DNA from 4 places in the Streptomyces sp. NBC_00727 genome. Region 1 is predicted to be linked to each of the others. Evidence: riboswitches for the same ligand, from Rfam matches in the RefSeq annotation. Region 1 holds a riboswitch; each other region holds the start of a gene.
The links. Region 1 has a riboswitch for thiamine pyrophosphate ahead of thiC (phosphomethylpyrimidine synthase ThiC). Riboswitches for the same ligand answer to the same signal wherever they lie in the genome.
Positions count from the first base shown of each region.

Region 1 (4,325 bases):
ACTCGCCGCGAACTCGCGCGACTTCTGGAGCATCCCTTCCGCGACCTCCTCGGCCGTCGCCTCCGCGCTCTCCGGGCCGCCGAACTGCTCACTGATGCTGTGGCTGATCTTCATCGAACAGAACTTCGGACCGCACATCGAGCAGAAGTGCGCCGTCTTGGCAGGCTCGGCGGGCAGCGTCTCGTCATGGAACTCCCGCGCCGTGTCCGGGTCGAGCGCCAGGTTGAACTGGTCCTCCCAGCGGAATTCGAACCGGGCGTCCGACAGCGCGTCGTCCCACTCCTGTGCGCCCGGGTGCCCCTTGGCCAGGTCGGCGGCATGGGCCGCGATCTTGTACGTGATGACCCCGGTCTTCACGTCGTCCCGGTTCGGCAGCCCGAGGTGCTCCTTGGGCGTCACGTAACAGAGCATCGCCGTACCCCACCAGGCGATCATCGCCGCACCGATGCCCGAGGTGATGTGGTCGTACGCCGGCGCGATGTCGGTGGTCAGCGGGCCGAGGGTGTAGAACGGCGCTTCCTCGCAGATCTCCTGCTGGAGGTCGATGTTCTCCTTGATCTTGTGCATCGGGACATGCCCCGGCCCCTCGATCATGGTCTGCACCCCGAACCTCTTGGCGACCGTGTTCAGCTCACCGAGCGTGCGCAGTTCGGCGAACTGGGCCTCGTCGTTGGCGTCCGCGATCGACCCGGGGCGCAGTCCGTCGCCCAGTGAGTACGTCACGTCGTAAGCGGCGAGGATCTCGCAGAGCTCCTCGAAGTGCTCGTACAGGAACGACTCCTTGTGGTGCGCCAGGCACCAGGCCGCCATGATCGAGCCGCCGCGGGAGACGATGCCGGTCTTGCGGCGAGCGGTGAGCGGCACGTACGGCAGGCGTACGCCGGCGTGCACCGTCATGTAGTCCACGCCCTGCTCGGCCTGCTCGATGACGGTGTCCTTGTAGATCTCCCAGGTCAGCTCCTCCGCCCTGCCATCGACCTTTTCCAGGGCCTGGTAGAGAGGAACGGTTCCGATCGGTACGGGTGAATTGCGAAGAACCCACTCACGGGTGGTGTGGATGTTGCGGCCGGTGGAAAGGTCCATGACCGTGTCCGCGCCCCACCGGGCCGCCCACGTCATCTTGTCCACCTCCTCCTCGATGGAGGACGTCACCGCGGAGTTGCCGATGTTGGCATTCACCTTCACCAGGAACCGCTTCCCGATGATCATCGGCTCGCTCTCCGGGTGGTTGACGTTGGCGGGCAGCACCGCGCGCCCTGCGGCGATCTCCTCGCGAACCACCTCGGCCGCCACGTTCTCCCGGACCGCGACGTACTCCATCTCCGGGGTGATCTCGCCCCTGCGGGCGTACGCGAGCTGGGTGACGGGCCGCCCGTCCCGGCTGCGCCGCGGTCGGCGCGGGCGGCCGGGGAAGACCGCGTCCAGGTTGCGCAGCCCGCCCCGTGGCGAGGTGTGCTTCAGCCCGTCGTCCTCGGGACGGGCGGGGCGGCCCGCGTACTCCTCGGTGTCGCTGCGGGCAATGATCCAGTTCTCCCGCAGGGGCGCGAGTCCGCGGCGGACGTCGGTCGCGGTGGCGGGATCGGTGTACGGCCCCGACGTGTCGTACAGCGTCACGTCCTTGCCGTTGGTGAGGTGCACCTGACGGACCGGCACCCGGATGTCCGGGCGCTGCCCCTGGACGTACCCCTTGTGCCAGCCGATGGACTTCCCGGCCTCGTCGCCCTGATTGGAGGCAGGCGTGCGTGTGTCCGATGTGGTCATGAGACCTACTCCCTACGCCGGCATTACCCGGTAACAGGTTCGGCGGTCGGCGCAGCATCACTGCCGTACGGACGTACGGCGGTCAGCGCCCTCTCAGCCCGGTGCTCCGAGCTCCCGCGTGTGCAAAGGTGCCACCACGCTAGCCCCTGGACGGGCGAGCTGAACAGAGGGCCTCTTCCTTCTTGCGATGATCGGCCGGTGACGCCCCCTCATCGCGACCCAGACCCGCAGGGCCATCAGCAGGCCCACGCACACAGCCATGGCCCGGCCGCGCCTGTATCCGCCCATCTGCGCAAGGTGATCGCCGCGGTGCTGATCCCCTTCGCAGCCGCCGTGATCGTCGGTCTCGTCGCGCTATGGCCGGGTGGTGCGCCGGCGCACGAACGGACCGGCGTCGGCTTCGACCGGCAGACCCAGCAGGGAAAGGTGGTGGGTGTCGTCAAGGTGGACTGCAAGGACGTGAACGCCGCCCAGCTCCCCGTCGACGGCGCGACCGACCCGCCCGACGGGGAGCCGAAGGCCGACGGGGGGCTCTGCGAGAAGGCCACCGTCGAGGTCACCAGTGGCCCCGACAAGGGACGCCGGTTCGTCGAGGTGGTCCAGCCGGACGCCCCCAGACAACTGCGGGAGGGCCAGGGAGTGGTGGTGGCGTACGCCCCGGACGCGCCCCATGACCTCCAGTACTCCGTGACGGACGTGAACCGGAAGTTCCCCCTGATGCTGCTGGCCGGGATCTTCGCCCTCGCGGTGGTGCTGGTGGGCAGGATGCGCGGGGTCATGGCCCTGGTGGCGCTCGCGCTGTCGTTCGCGATCCTGACCCTGTTCATCCTTCCGGCCATCCTGCAGGGCTCGAACCCGCTGGTGGTGGCGGTCGTCGGGGCGGGCGCGATCATGCTGATCGCTCTCTACATCTGCCACGGACCGACCGCCCGCACCTCCGTCGCCGTCATCGGCACCCTGGTCTCGCTGCTCCTGATCGGGCTGCTCGGCTCACTCTTCATCGGCTGGGCGAGCCTGAGCGGGAACACCGACGACAACACCGGCCTCATCCACGGCCTGTATCCGCACATCGACATGAGCGGCCTGCTGCTGGCCGGTGTCATCATCGGCTCCCTCGGGGTGCTCGACGACGTCACCGTCACCCAGACCTCGGCGGTCTGGGAGCTGCGCCAGGCGAACCCCACCATGACGGCGAAGCAGCTCTACCGGGCAGGGACCAGAATCGGACGCGATCACATCGCCTCGGTGGTCAACACCCTGGTGCTCGCCTATGCCGGCGCCGCGCTGCCCCTCCTGCTGCTGTTCACGGTCGCGCAGAGCAGCGTCGGCACTGTCGCCAACAGCGAGCTGGTGGCGGAGGAGATCGTGCGCACCCTCGTCGGCTCGATCGGGCTGGTCGCCTCCGTACCGGTGACGACCGCGCTCGCGGCAGTGGTCGTCACAGCGGACCGCACGGGGCTCGGCGCGGAAGCCGGAGCTTCGGCACCCGTGCGGAGCGGCCGGGGCCGACGACGGCGGGCGAGGTCCTGACTGGAACACGGAGCGTGATTCACCCGATCGGCAGGTGTCTTGTTCGAGTGGCATGGAGGGCCCGAGAACACCGGGCTTCTTCAGCCGGCGTTCTGCTCTTCGGCCAGAATGCGCCCCAGCTCCTCCTCCAAGTCGCCGTCGAAGTCATCCAGCGTGCACTCCTGCCCGAGCGGCACCAGCTTGTCCGTACGGTCGAGAAAGGCGACAAGAGGTGCCGTGCCCGCCCGGAAGAGCGCACGGTCGGCGCCCACCTGCAGCCGGATGTGGACATCGGACAGGCCCTCGGGCTCGGTCGGCGCGATGTGCACATCGCCGTCACCACTGGGGCTGTTGAGGCCGTCGAGCAGCAGCTCGCGACCGAAGGCCCAGGTGACGGGGGCGTCGCCGGGCAGATGGAAGGTCATCCGGATCGCGTACGGATCGCACACTTCGTACCGGAGCTCCACCGGGATACGGAATGAGAGCTCCTCGGAGACGAGGAAGCTCATCATGACCTCAGCTTGAACCGACTCACGCATCGTTCAACCCCGCAGTAGATGAATCTGGCCAGGAATGATCCCCCGTGGCCCTATTGACGCCATCGTGGTGCACGCGATAGCAGATCACAAGGAGTGATTTTTCAGATACTGATAGAGAACACGAACGAACGCAAGAGGCTGGCCACTTCAGCGCGTAACCGTTCGACTGCGGGGAGCAACCGTTCTTCCTCGTCGAGGGGGAGAGAAATGGCCATCGCGGCGGCGGTGAATCCGGCCACGATCGGGATGGCCGCACAGACCGTCCCGAGCGCGTACTCCTGTCGCTCGATGACCGGTTCCGTACGCTCCAGCGACCGCAGCCGCGCGAGGAACGCCGAGCGGTCGCGCACGGAATACCGGGTCAGCTGGCGGACCGGGTGCCGGTCCAAGTGGTCCTCGCGGGCCTTCTCGTCGAGCCGGCTCAGCAGGCACTGGCCGATCGCGTGCGCGTGCCCGGTCTCCCGGAAGGCCGCCCACTCGTCCACCGCCGGCTGCTCGGGGGTGTCGGCCACGGCG
Region 1 is NZ_CP108981.1:3,533,311-3,537,635, reverse strand. It holds gene thiC (phosphomethylpyrimidine synthase ThiC) at 1-1,761, opposite strand, end outside; TPP riboswitch at 1,754-1,889, opposite strand; gene OG242_RS15965 (YibE/F family protein) at 1,960-3,291, shown strand; gene OG242_RS15960 (SsgA family sporulation/cell division regulator) at 3,372-3,809, opposite strand; gene OG242_RS15955 (IclR family transcriptional regulator) at 3,911-4,325, opposite strand, start outside.

Region 2 (4,325 bases), 1.8 Mb from region 1:
TGATCGACGACGGTTCCTGGTGGCAGGGGCTGCTGCTGGGCCTCGCGGTCGCGGCCAGCGCCACCCTCGGCGACCTGGGCGAGTCCATGATCAAGCGGGACCTCGGCATCAAGGACATGGGAACGCTGCTGCCCGGCCACGGCGGGATCATGGACCGGCTGGACTCCCTGCTGCCGACCGCCCCGGTGGTCTGGCTGCTGCTCGTCCTCTTCGTCGGCTCCGGCTGACCGGCTCCGGCCTGCGGTTTTCCGTACGAAGGCCCGTCGTCCACAGGGCGGCGGGCCTTCGCCGTTCCGTCTGCGACACTGGAAGAACCATGCCTAAGCCCGGAGAACTCACTTTCGTCGCGCCCCGCGGAGCCAAGAAGCCGCCGCGGCACCTCGCCGACCTCACGCCCGCCGAGCGCAGGGAAGCCGTCGCCGCGATCGGCGAGAAGCCGTTCCGCGCCCAGCAGCTCTCGCAGCACTACTTCGCGCGGTACGCGCACGACCCGGCCGAGTGGACCAACATCCCGGCCGGATCGCGGGACAAGCTCGCCGAGGCGATGTTCCCCGATCTGATGTCCGTCGTCCGGCACATCAGCTGCGACGACGACACCACCCGCAAGACCCTGTGGAAGCTGCACGACGGGACGCTGGTCGAGTCCGTCCTGATGCGCTACCCGGAGCGGGTCACCATGTGCATCTCCTCGCAGGCCGGCTGCGGCATGAACTGCCCGTTCTGCGCGACCGGGCAGGCCGGTCTCGACCGCAACCTGTCGACCGCGGAGATCGTCCACCAGATCGTGGACGGCATGCGCGCCCTGCGCGACGGCGAGGTCCCCGGCGGCCCCGCCCGGCTGTCCAACATCGTGTTCATGGGCATGGGCGAGCCGCTGGCCAACTACAACCGCGTCGTCGGCGCGATCCGCCGGCTGACCGACCCCGAGCCCGACGGCCTCGGTCTCTCGCAGCGCGGGATCACCGTGTCCACCGTCGGCCTGGTGCCCGCGATGCTTCGGTTCGCCGACGAGGGCTTCAAGTGCCGCCTCGCGGTCTCGCTGCACGCCCCGGACGACGAGCTGCGCGACACCCTGGTGCCGGTCAACACCCGGTGGAAGGTCCGTGAGGTGCTGGACGCCGCGTGGGAGTACGCGGAGAAGTCCGGCCGCCGCATCTCCATCGAGTACGCCCTGATCCGCGACATCAACGACCAGGCGTGGCGCGGCGACCGGCTGGGCCGGCTCCTCAAAGGCAGGCGCGTCCACGTCAACCTGATCCCGCTCAACCCGACCCCCGGCTCCAAGTGGACCGCGTCGCGGCCCGAGGACGAGCGCGCGTTCGTCGAGGCCATCGCGAGCCACGGCGTGCCGGTCACCGTCCGCGACACCCGGGGCCAGGAGATCGACGGCGCCTGCGGACAGCTGGCGGCCTCCGAGCGCTGAGGGCGAGCGGCCCGGGCATGCGGAACCGCGGCCGAAAACGGCCGTGTAGCCTGGGGCCGAAATCAACTGCATATTCCGACAGGGGAGCGCCACAGCGCTGAGAGTGCGGCACCAAGGACAGGTTGGCCGCAGACCCTCTGAACCTCGCCCGGGTCATTCCGGGTAGGAAGTTCGGACCATACTCAAGCTGTTGCGCCCTGCCCGCTTCCGGTTTCCACCGGTGCGGGCAGGGCCGCGTCTCTTCCTGGTCACTCCAGGAGGAATCACACATGAGCACCACCCAGAAGGCCGCGGTCGCGGCCGTCGCCGCCGCGCTCGGCGTCACCGCGCTGGCCGGCTGCGGGAGTTCCGACGACTCGGCGTCCGGTTCCGGATCCACCAAGGGCTCCGGCTCCAAGACCGTCACGCTGGTCAGCCACGACTCCTTCAACGCCTCCAAGGACGTGCTGAAGGAGTTCACCCGGCAGACCGGCTACACCGTCAAGGTCCTCAAGAGCGGTGACGCGGGCGCCGCCCTGAACCAGGAGATCCTGACCAAGGGCTCCCCGCGCGGCGACGTCTTCTTCGGCGTCGACAACACCCTGCTCTCGCGCGCCCTCGACAACGGGCTGTTCACGCCGTACGAGGCCAAGGGGCTCGACCGGGTCCCGGCCGATGTCCAGCTGGACGCGGACAAGCACCGGGTCACCCCGGTCGACACCGGCGACATCTGCGTCAACTACGACAAGAAGTACTTCGCCGACAAGAAGCTCGCGCCGCCGAAGACCTTCGCCGACCTGGCGAAGCCCGCGTACAAGAACCTGCTCGTCACCGAGAACGCCGCGACCTCCTCGCCCGGCCTCGGCTTCCTGCTGGGCACCGTCGCCACCTTCGGTGAGGACGGCTACCAGGACTACTGGAAGAAGCTGAAGGACAACGGCGTCAAGGTCGTCGACGGCTGGGAGCAGGCGTACAACGAGGAGTTCTCCGGCTCCGCGGGCGGCAAGAAGGCCAAGGCCGACCGGCCGCTCGTCGTCAGCTACGCCTCCAGCCCGCCCGTCGAGGTGCTGTACGCCGACCCGCAGCCCAAGACCGCGCCCACCGGGGTCGCCACCGGGACCTGCTTCCGCCAGATCGAGTTCGCCGGTCTGCTGGACGGGGCGAAGAACGAGGCAGGCGGCAAGGCCCTGCTGGACTTCCTGATCGGGAAGAAGTTCCAGGAGGACATGCCGCTGACCATGTTCGTCAGCCCGGTCGCCAAGGACGCGAAGGTGCCGGAGCTCTTCACGAAGTTCGGCGCCACCGCCGACAAGCCGGCGACCGTCGCCCCGGACACCATCGCCAAGAACCGTGAGCAGTGGGTCCGGTCATGGTCCTCGCTCGTAGTGAAGTAACGAAGACTCCCGTACGCGGACCGGGCGCGCGCGGGAGGTCCGCACGCGCCCGGGCCCGGCGCGGGACCGCGGTGCGGCTCGGGCTTATGGCCGTGCCCGTCGCGTTCTTCGCCGTGTTCTTCGCCTACCCGGTCGCCGCGATCGTCGGCCGGGGGCTCAAGGCGGACGGCGTCTGGCAGTTCGGCCGGTTCGGCGAGGTGCTGGCCCGGCCGGAGATCCGTGACGTCCTGTGGTTCACGCTGTGGCAGGCGCTCGCCTCGACCGCGCTGACCCTGCTGATCGCGTTGCCCGGCGCCTATGTCTTCGCCCGGTTCGACTTCCCCGGCAAGCAGGTGCTGCGCGCCGTCGTCACGGTGCCGTTCGTGCTGCCGACCGTCGTCGTCGGCACCGCCTTCCTCGCGCTGCTCGGACGCGGCGGGCTGCTCGACGAGCTGTGGGGCGTACGGCTCGACACCACCGTGTGGGCGATCCTGCTGGCCCACGTCTTCTTCAACTACGCGGTCGTCGTCCGCACCGTCGGCGGGCTCTGGGCGCAGCTCGACCCGCGTCAGGAGGAGGCCGCCCGGGTGCTGGGCGCGAGCAGGTTCACCGCCTGGCGCCGCGTCACGCTGCCCGCGCTCGCCCCGGCCGTGGCCGCCGCCGCGCTGATGGTCTTCCTCTTCACCTTCACCTCCTTCGGGGTCGTACAGATCCTCGGCGGGCCCGGCTTCTCCACGCTGGAGGTGGAGATCTACCGGCAGACCGCGCAACTGCTGGCCCTGCCCACGGCCGCCGTGCTGACGCTCGTGCAGTTCGCCGCCGTCGGCGCGATCCTCGCCGTGCACGCCTGGACCGTACGCCGCAGGGAGCGTGCGCTGAAGCTGGTCGACCCGGCACAGACGGCGCGCAGGCCGAGCGGTGCCGGGCAGTGGGCGCTGCTCGGCGGAGTGCTGCTGAGCGTGCTCGTGCTGATACTGCTGCCGCTCGCCGTGCTGGTGGAACGCTCGCTCGGCGGCTCCGGGCTCGCCTACTACCGCGCGCTCACCTCGGCGGACGCCAACAGCGGTACGTTCCTGGTGGCGCCCATCGAGGCGATCGGGAACTCGCTGCGCTACGCCCTCGTCGCGACCCTGATCGCCCTGGTCGTCGGGGGCCTCGCCGCCGCCGCGCTCACCCGGCGGGCCGGCCGGCTCGTCCGGGGCTTCGACGCGCTGCTGATGCTGCCGCTCGGGGTCTCCGCGGTGACCGTCGGCTTCGGCTTCCTGATCACCCTGGACAAGCCGCCGCTCGACCTCCGTACCTCCTGGATCCTGGTGCCGCTCGCCCAGGCGCTGGTCGGGGTGCCCTTCGTCGTACGGACCATGCTGCCGGTCCTGCGGGCGGTGGACGCCCGGCTGCGCGAGGCCGCGGCGGTGCTCGGGGCCTCGCCGCTGCGGGCCTGGCGCGAGGTGGACTTCCCGCTGGTGCGGAGGGCGCTGCTGGTCGCCGCCGGGTTCGCGTTCGCCGTGTCACTGGGGGAGTTCGGGGCGACGGTGTTCATCGCGCGTCCG
Region 2 is NZ_CP108981.1:5,318,466-5,322,790, forward strand. It holds gene OG242_RS24235 (phosphatidate cytidylyltransferase) at 1-227, shown strand, start outside; gene rlmN (23S rRNA (adenine(2503)-C(2))-methyltransferase RlmN) at 317-1,423, shown strand; TPP riboswitch at 1,494-1,610, shown strand; gene OG242_RS24245 (thiamine ABC transporter substrate binding subunit) at 1,693-2,796, shown strand; gene OG242_RS24250 (ABC transporter permease) at 2,883-4,325, shown strand, end outside.
Region 2: it holds a riboswitch for thiamine pyrophosphate, as region 1 does, so the genes downstream of both, OG242_RS24245 (thiamine ABC transporter substrate binding subunit) here and thiC (phosphomethylpyrimidine synthase ThiC) in region 1, are expected to answer to the same signal.

Region 3 (4,325 bases), 1.9 Mb from region 1:
GATGCGGGCATCGACGCGGTAGCGGCCGTCGAGCAGCTGCCCGACGAGGGGGTCCTGGAGGGTCGTATCCACCATGCGAGTCTACGAGCCGCCACGGACAGGCCCGCCGCCGCGGAGCGAACCCGGCGCAGTACTGAAGCCGAGCCGTGACAGGGGCGTGCCGCCAGGGGCCGGAATCCCGGCTTCCAGCGGCCTTCCGGCACCGGAACTGTGGATTCCGGCACGTTGGTCCGGACCGGGGCGGCTCATCGCGTTCAGAAGGCCGGCCGCTCCGGGTCCAGCACCGCCCGCCCGGCCGTCGGCGAGGACGCCTCGGCGAAGTGGCGGCGCGGGATGCGCCCGGCCCGGTGGGCGAGCCGCCCGCCCTCCACCGCGTGCCGCATCGCGGCGGCCATCAGCTCCGGCTCCTGGGCACGGGTCACCGCCGAGGCGAGCATCACGGCCGAGCACCCCAGCTCCATGGCGAGCGCCGCGTCCGAGGCCGTCCCGGCGCCCGCGTCCAGGATCACCGGCACCCGGGCCTGTTCGGTGATCAGCTGGAAGTTGTGCGGGTTGCGGATGCCCAGGCCCGAGCCGATGGGGGAGCCGAGCGGCATGACCGCCGCGCACCCCACGTCCTCCAGCTTCCGCGCCAGGACCGGGTCGTCGTTGGTGTACGGCAGCACGGTGAAACCGTCGTCCACCAGCGTCTCCGCCGCGTCGAGCAGCTCGACCGGGTCGGGCAGCAGGGTGCGCTCGTCGGCCACCACCTCCAGCTTGACCCAGTCCGTGCCCAGCGCCTCGCGGGCGAGCCGGGCGGTGAGCACGGCCTCCCCGGCGGTGTAGCAGCCGGCGGTGTTCGGCAGCACCCGGATGGACAGCTTCCGCAGCACGGAGAGCACCGAGCCCTGCACGGTCGGGTCGAGGCGGCGCATGGCGACGGTGGTCAGCTCGGTGCCGGACGCGGTCAGGGACCGCTCCAGCACGTCCAGGCTGGGCGCACCGCCGGTGCCCATGATCAGCCGGGAGGTGAACTCGGCGCCGCCGAGGGTGAAGAGGTCGTCGGACACGGTCAGCCTCCCTGGACCGCGGTCAGGACCTCGACCCGGTCGCCTTCGGTGAGCGCGGCGGCGGTCCACCGGCCGCGCGGCACGACGGTCTCGTTGAGCGCGGCGGCCACCCCGGTCCGCGCGTCGGTCAGCGTCGCGACGAGGGCGTCCAGGGTGGTGCCCGCGGCGACGGCGACCGGTGCGCCGTTCACGGACACGGTGAGCGCGGTGGGCTCGGTCATGCGGGCTGCTCCAGGGGTGCGGGGGCGGGTGAGAACCGGCCGGGGGAGAAGGGGCGGGCCGCCTCGGGCAGCTCGCCGTCGGCCAGCAGCGACGCCATGGCGTCCCCGGTGACGGGGGTGAGCAGCACGCCGTTGCGGTGGTGGCCGGTGGCGAGGTGGAGGCCGGGCAGCGCGGTGCGGCCGAGCAGCGGGGCGTTGTCGGGGGACGCGGGGCGCAGCCCGGCGCGGGTCTCGGTCAGCGGCAGCTCGGTGATGCCGGGCACCAGCTCGTGGGCGTCGCGCAGCAGCTCGTAGACCCCGCCCGCCGTGACGGTGGTGTCCCAGCCCATCTCCTCGGTGGTGGCGCCGACGACCAGCTCGCCGTTCTCGCGCGGTACGAGATAGATGTGGCTGCCCCGGACCACCGCCCGCACGGTGCGCGAGAGGAAGGGGGCGTACGCCGGGGGCACGGTGAGGCGCAGCACCTGGCCCTTGACTGGGCGGACCGGCGGCAGGACGTGGGCGGGGACCCCGGCGAGCCGGCCGCTGAGGCTGCCCGCGGCGAGCACGACCTGGTCGGCGGCCACCTGCGTACCGTCGTCGAGCACGGCTCCCACGGCCCGGTCGGCCACCACCGAGAGGCGGTCGGCGTGGCGGCGGTGGAAGACCACACCGGCCCGTTCGCAGGCGGTGAGCAGGGCCGCGGCCAGCCGGCGCGGGTCGACCTGGTGGTCGCCGTCCACCCGCAGCCCGCCGCGCACGCCCGGGGCGAGCATCGGTTCCAGGCGGCGGCACTCGCGCCCGGTCAGCCACTCCGACTCCAGGCCCGAGCGGCGTTGCAGCTCGTGGAGTTCGCGCAGATGGGCGCGGTCGTCGGCGTCCAGCGCGACGGCCAGGGTGCCGCAGGCGCGGAAGCCGATGTCCCGGCCGCTCGCCTCCTCCAGCTCGGCCGTGAACGCCGGATAGCGCCTGGCGGAGGCGAGGTTGAGCCCGAGCAGCGTCTCCTCGCCGTAGTGCAGCTCCGTGACGGCGGCCAGCATTCCGGCCGCGACCCGGGCCGCTCCGCCGCCGGGTTCGGGGTCGGCGAGCGCGGTGGACAGACCGCGCTGCGCGGCCCGCCAGGCGGTCACCAGGCCGATGATGCCGCCCCCGATGACGAGGACGTCGGTCCCGTCGGTGCGATGGGTACGCATGGGCGTCCAGCCCCTCCCTTCGCCGGCATGACCCGGATCAGGTTCGTACGGTCGGAGGCCGCCAGCCTCCCTCTCAGCCCGGTGCGTCCGGGCTCCCGCGTGTCTTACGGTGGCCAGCCTAAACCCCGCCGGGACGACGGCGGCCGGGCCCTCCCTTCCCTGACTCCTCGTCAGGTACGTAAGGTGGACAGGTGAGCGAGCAGCAGCAGGCAGAGCGGACGGGGCGCCGGGTCGTCGTCGCGGGCGCGGGCATGGCGGGCGTCCAGACCGCGGTCGCCCTGCGGGAACAGGGCTTCACCGGCCCCGTCACCCTCATCGGCGCCGAACCCCACCAGCCCTACGACCGGCCTCCGCTGTCCAAGGCGGTGCTGCTCGGGAAGGCCGAGGAGTCCGCGTTCGACATCGGCTTCGAGGCCCTCGGCATCACCCTGCGCCTGGGCTGCGAGGTCACCGGTGTGCGCGCCGGCGACCACGAGCTGGACACCTCGGCGGGCCCGGTCCCCTACGACGTCCTGGTCCTCGCCACCGGCGCCGAACCCGTCGCCCTGCCCGGCTCCGACGGCGTGCCCGGCGTCCACCTGCTGCGCACCCTCGACGACGCGGCCCGGCTGCGGCCCGTCCTGGAGGCGGGGCACCCCGTCGTGGTCGTCGGCGCCGGCTGGATCGGCGCCGAGTTCGCCACCGCCGCCCGCGCCGCCGGCTGCGAGGTCACCGTCGTGGAGGCCGCGGACCGCCCGCTCGCCGGCGCCCTGCCCGCCGAGGTGACCGCCCCGATGGCCGCCTGGTACGAGGAGAGCGGCGCCCGGCTCCTCACCGGCGCCCGGGTGGCCCGCGTCGAACCTGGCGCGGTGGTCCTCGACGACGGGCGCGCCCTCCGGGCCGACGCGGTCGTCGTCGGCATCGGCGCCCGCCCCGCCACCGGCTGGCTCGCGGGCTCCGGCATCGCGCTCGGGCCCGAGGGCTCGGTGACGGCCGACGCGGCGCTGCGCACCTCGCTCCCCGATGTGTACGCCGTCGGCGACTGCGCCTCCTTCCCCTCCGCCCGCTACGGCACCCGCCTGGTCGTCCACCACTGGGACAACGCCCTCCAGGGCCCGAGGACCGCCGCCGCCCACATCGCGGCCGAGGGCACGGCGGACGTCCCGCCCTACGACCCGGTGCCCTACTTCTGGTCCGAGCAGTTCGGCCGGTTCGTGCAGTACGCCGGACACCACGCGGACGCGGACACCCTGCTGTGGCGCGGCGACCCGGCCGAACCCGCCTGGTCCGTGTGCTGGCTGCGCGACGGCGTCCTGGTCGCGGTGCTCGCGGTCGGCCGCCCGCGCGACCTGGCCCAGGGGCGCCGGCTCGTCGAGGCGGGGGCCCGGCTCGACGCGGACCGGGCCGGGGACCCCTCCGTACCGCTCAAGTCGGCGGTTCTGCCGTAACCGCCCGGGACCTGAAGAGCCGAGTCCGGGTTTCGGCTGTCAGTCCGGGATGGCAGGCTTGTCCCGTGACCGAGATTGACGCAAAGACCGATGCACTCGTCCCCGCCTGGCTCTACCTGCCCGACATCGCGGAAATGCTCGATGTCGAGGTGACGCGTGTGCGGCAGCTGGTCAAGGAGGGCCAGCTCATCGCCGTACGCCGTGGGGAGAACCGGGCGCTTCAGGTGCCCGCCGCCTTCATCGACGGCGACAAGGTGGTCAAGGGCCTCTCCGGGACCCTGACACTCCTGAAGGACGACGGCTACTCCGACGAGGAGATGCTCGAATGGCTCTTCACTCCCGACCCGACCCTGCCGGGCACGCCCGCGCAGGCACTGAGTGAGAATCGCGGCACGGAGGTGAAGCGCCGCGCCCAGGCGCTCGCCGTCTGAACCGTCCGGGGAAGCGGGCCGCGCC
Region 3 is NZ_CP108981.1:1,625,377-1,629,701, reverse strand. It holds gene pknB (Stk1 family PASTA domain-containing Ser/Thr kinase) at 1-72, opposite strand, end outside; gene OG242_RS07215 (thiazole synthase) at 255-1,049, opposite strand; gene thiS (sulfur carrier protein ThiS) at 1,052-1,270, opposite strand; gene thiO (glycine oxidase ThiO) at 1,267-2,442, opposite strand; TPP riboswitch at 2,440-2,551, opposite strand; gene OG242_RS07200 (NAD(P)/FAD-dependent oxidoreductase) at 2,634-3,869, shown strand; gene OG242_RS07195 (Rv2175c family DNA-binding protein) at 3,935-4,300, shown strand.
Region 3: it holds a riboswitch for thiamine pyrophosphate, as region 1 does, so the genes downstream of both, thiO (glycine oxidase ThiO) here and thiC (phosphomethylpyrimidine synthase ThiC) in region 1, are expected to answer to the same signal.

Region 4 (4,325 bases), 3.0 Mb from region 1:
CCTGCCCTACGGCCCCCGGGGGTCCGACCCGGTGCCGCGCAAGGTCCCGGTCCACACCTGGAACCTCGCCGGGTACCGGCCGGCCAACGGTCCCACGGGCCCGAACCGGCACACCTTCGGCGGGCTCACCGACGCGGCGTTCCGGATGGCCGGCCTCATCGAGAACGGCCGCCGGGCGGTCTGGCCGTGGACCGTCGAGGAGTGAGCCCGGTCAGGGGCGCCGGCGCATCCGCAGCGGGGCGTACACCACGAGGGCCACGAGGAACGCCACTCCGTACGCCAGGTCCGCGCCGTGCAGCGCCTCGGCCACCGGGCCCACGTACAGGCCGGTGCTCATGAACGGCACCGCCGCCGCGAAGGCCGCGGCGAACGCGGCGAGCGCCGGCCACCACGGGCGCGGCCGGGCGTGCTCGGCGGCGAGGTCGACGGGGGCGCCGCGCCGGTCCCTCGCCCGCACCAGCCAGTCCACGGACACGATCGCCACGAAGCCGGGGATCCAGTAGCCGACGAGGAGCAGCACGTTCTGGAAGCGGGCCGTGGTGTCCGCCGCGTGCATCCACAGCACCAGCGGGAAGCCGAGGGCGGCGGCGAGCGCCGCGGCGACCGGGCGCGGCACACGTACACCCATCGTCTGCAACGCCAGCGAACCGCTGTAGTCGTTCATCGCGTTGCTGCACAGCGCGGCCAGCGCGACCGCGAGCAGCCCGAACGCCCCGAGCGCGCCGCCGCCCAGCAGCGTGTCGACGCCGCGCGCGGTCTGGTCCGTGAAGACCGAGGCGCCCCACAGCCCGATCGTCTGGACCGCCACGAAGGAGGCGCTGATCCCGCCCAGCGTGCACCAGAACATCCGCGGCCGGGACGTCTCGCGCGGCAGATAGCGGCTGAAGTCACTGGCGTAGGGGGCCCAGGACAGCGCCAGACTCAGGGCGATGGTGCAGGTCAGGACGAAGGCGCCGGCCCGGTCCGCGCCGTGCACGGACCCGCTGGTCACCGGGTCGACACCGTTCAGGAGCTTGGTCGCGAGGACCGCGAAGGCGGCGGCGAGCGCGAAGGTCATGACGGTCTGGAGCCGGTGGATCACCTCGTAGCCCAGCACGCCCAGCGCACCCTGCGCGGCCATCATGACCAGGACGCCCAGCCAGAACGGCCAGCCGCACAACTGCGCCAGCGCGTCCCCGCCGAACAGACCGATCAGCGCGTCCCACGCGATCGAGGACAGCCACTGGAGCGCGCCCGGCAGCACCACACCAGGCCCGAACGCCAGCCGTGCGAGCGGCAGTTGCCCGGCCCCGGTCCGGCTGCCCCAGGTGCCGAGATACGCGGTGGGCGCGGCGCCGACGAGGGTGCCGAGCACGACGGCGGCGAGGGCGGTGCCGAAGTCCAGGCCCAGCGCGATGCCGACGGTGCCGGTGAAGACGCCGGTCATGGTCAGGTTGGGCGCGAACCAGACGGTGAACAGCCGCCCGGGGCCGCCGTAGCGCCGGTCCTCGGGGACCGGGGCTATCCCGTGCGCCTCGACGCGCAGATCGCCGGGCGCGGTGGGCATGCGCCCGCCGAAAGCGGCGCGCTCGTCCCGGGCATGCGACAACGACATGAAGACATCCCTCCGCCAGTGCTAACTGGTTCAGGTTCGACGGGTGTGATCTCAGCCCTGTCGCAGGGCACCCCGTGTCCGGTGTGGCGGCCAGGATAGCCGGAGGGATGTGCGGGTCCGAGCGGGGGCCGGCCGCCGGCGCTCAGAGGGACATCGCGCAGCGGAACCCGCCGTGACCTGTGGTGCTGTCGGGTGTGTTGGACGTACGGGCGGCGACCCGGTAGCGGTTGCAGTACGAGCGGTGGCACAGGTGCGAGCCGCCGCGCAGCACCCGGTTGCCGCCCTCGGGCGGCCCGGCCGGGTCGATCCGCGTCTCCGGGCGGTCCGGTACGTGCCAGTCGGCGCTGAACCGGTCGGCGCACCACTCCCACACGTTGCCCGAGACGTTGTACAGCCCGTAGCCGTTGGGGGCGTACGCCTTCACGGGCGCGGTGCCCGCGTAGCCGTCCTCGCGGGTGTTGCGGACCGGGAAGTCCCCCTGCCAGATGTTGCAGCGGTGCCGGCCCTTGGGGGTCAGCGCGTCGCCCCAGGGGAAGCGGGCCCGGACCAGTCCGCCCCGGGCCGCCTTCTCCCACTCGGCCTCGGTGGGCAGCCGCTTCCCGGCCCAGCGGGCGTAGGCGGTGGCGTCGTTCCACGACACATGGACCACCGGGTGGTCCCGACGGTCGCCGATCGAGGTGCCGGGCCCCTCGGGCGCCCGCCAGCAGGCCCCGGTTACAGCGCTCCACCAGGGCGCGCCGGGCACCGTCCCGGGCAGCACCGCATGGCGTGCCTCGCGGGGGACGAAGGCGCCGAAGACGTAGGACCAGCCGATGAGTTCGGCCTCGGTGCGGTAGCCGGTGGCCTTGACGAAGCGCGCGAACCCGGCATTGGTCACACAGGCCACGTCGATGCGGAACGGGGCGAGCACGACCTCCCGGACAGGCCCCTCCCCGTCGGCGGGGAACGCGTCCTCGTCGGCGCCGCCCATCAGGAACGGCCCGCCGGGCACGGCGACGGTGCCGCGCAGCAGGTCGGCGGTGCTCCACTCGGGCACGGCGAAGCCGGCCGGGGGAGTGGTGGCCGTGGTGACGGGGGCGGCCGTGGTCGCGCTCTCACGGCCCGGCCCGCAGCAGGCGCTCATGGGGAAGTCCGTTCGTCGTGGGCGGAGCCCGCCGGGACCGGCGCCGGGCGGTCCAGCAGTTCCGCCAGGTCCTGGCCCGTGGTGCGCAGCAGCAGGGCCACACCGCCCAGCGCCGCCGCCTCGCCGCCGAGGGCGGAACCGCGCACCTCGATGGAGCGGGGGGCGGACGGCAGAGAGAGCGTAGCGATCTGTTCCCTGATCGGAGCGAGGACCAGGTCGTCGAGCGCGGCCGGCTCCCCGTACACGACGACGCACTCCGGATCGACCTGGGCGGCGAGCGCGGCGAGCACCCGGCCCGCGGTGACGGCCGCTCCCCGGAGCACATCGGCCACCTCCGGCCGGCCCTCGGCGGCGAGCGCGATCAGCTCGTCCGCGTCCCCGGCGTCCACTCCGCGCTCGGCGCAGGCGGCGAGCAGGGCCGGGACGGAGATCAGCCCCTCCAGGCAGCCCCGGCCGCCGCAGTGGCAGGGCTTGCCCTCGGGGTCGCAGCTGGTGTGCCCGATCTCGCCGGCCGCGCCGTGGGCGCCGTGCACCAGTGAGCCGTTGACGACGAGCCCGCCGCCGACGCCCTGGGACCAGCGCAGGTAGACGGCGTTGTCGAAGCCCCGTGCCGCACCCCAGGTGACCTCGGCGAGCGCGGCCAGCCGGGAGTTGTTGTCGGTGAGCACCGGGGCGCCGAAGTGCCGGCCGAGTTCGGCGGCGACGTGCCCGGCGAACGGGGTCATCGCGTGCCGGTCGGCGGACGCCGGATTCTGCACGAAGCCGGGCAGGCCGAGGCCGATGCCCTGGACCGGGGCGAGGCTGATGTTCTCGCGCCGCACCAGTTCCTCGACCGCCCGGATCGCCTGCGCGGCCCGTTCGGCTGCCTGGCTGTCCGCCGGGACCGGGGCGCTGTTCCGGCCGACGATCTCATGGGCGCAGTTGGCGACGACCACGTGGATGTGGTGGCGCTGGAGGTCGATGCCGATCAGTTCCGCGCCGTGCGAGTTGAGCGAGATCTCCAGGGCCGGCCGGCCGCGCCCCCTCGGCTGCCCCGGATCGGGGGCGGGCTGCTCGACGACCGCGTTGCGTTCCAGCAGGTCGGACACGATCGCGAACAGGGTCGTACGGGAGAGACCGACCCGGTCCTTGAGCTCGCCCCGGCTGAGCGCCCCCGACCTGCGCAGCTCGCCCAGTACGGCGGCTTCATTGGCTCTGCGCAGGCGCTGGAGGGCATCGGTGCGTTCGGTCATGGACGCATGGTCGATCGGTCAAGTGCTTTCTGTCAACGCGCCGGACGAATTCACACAATGTTTATTCCCGAGGGTTGACGTAAAAAAGTGGACCTCCCTACAGTTCCCGTCAATCGCCGGAGCCGGCCCGCTCGAGCACCCCGCAACCTGCCCGGCCGGCTCCCGTCACCACTGTGAGCACGACCACCGAAAGGGCGGCCCGAGTGGCTCCGCGCAACGTCCTGTTCCTGATGACCGACCAGCACCGGACCGACACCCTGGGCTGTTACGGCAACCCGCTCGTCGAGACCCCCGCCCTGGACGCCCTCGCGGCCGAGGGCACCCGCTTCGACCGCTTCTACACCCCCACCGCGATCTGCACCCCCGCCCGCGCCTC
Region 4 is NZ_CP108981.1:6,548,658-6,552,982, forward strand. It holds gene OG242_RS29545 (TROVE domain-containing protein) at 1-205, shown strand, start outside; gene OG242_RS29550 (purine-cytosine permease family protein) at 212-1,594, opposite strand; TPP riboswitch at 1,585-1,679, opposite strand; gene OG242_RS29555 (formylglycine-generating enzyme family protein) at 1,737-2,717, opposite strand; gene OG242_RS29560 (ROK family transcriptional regulator) at 2,714-3,949, opposite strand; gene OG242_RS29565 (sulfatase-like hydrolase/transferase) at 4,153-4,325, shown strand, end outside.
Region 4: it holds a riboswitch for thiamine pyrophosphate, as region 1 does, so the genes downstream of both, OG242_RS29550 (purine-cytosine permease family protein) here and thiC (phosphomethylpyrimidine synthase ThiC) in region 1, are expected to answer to the same signal.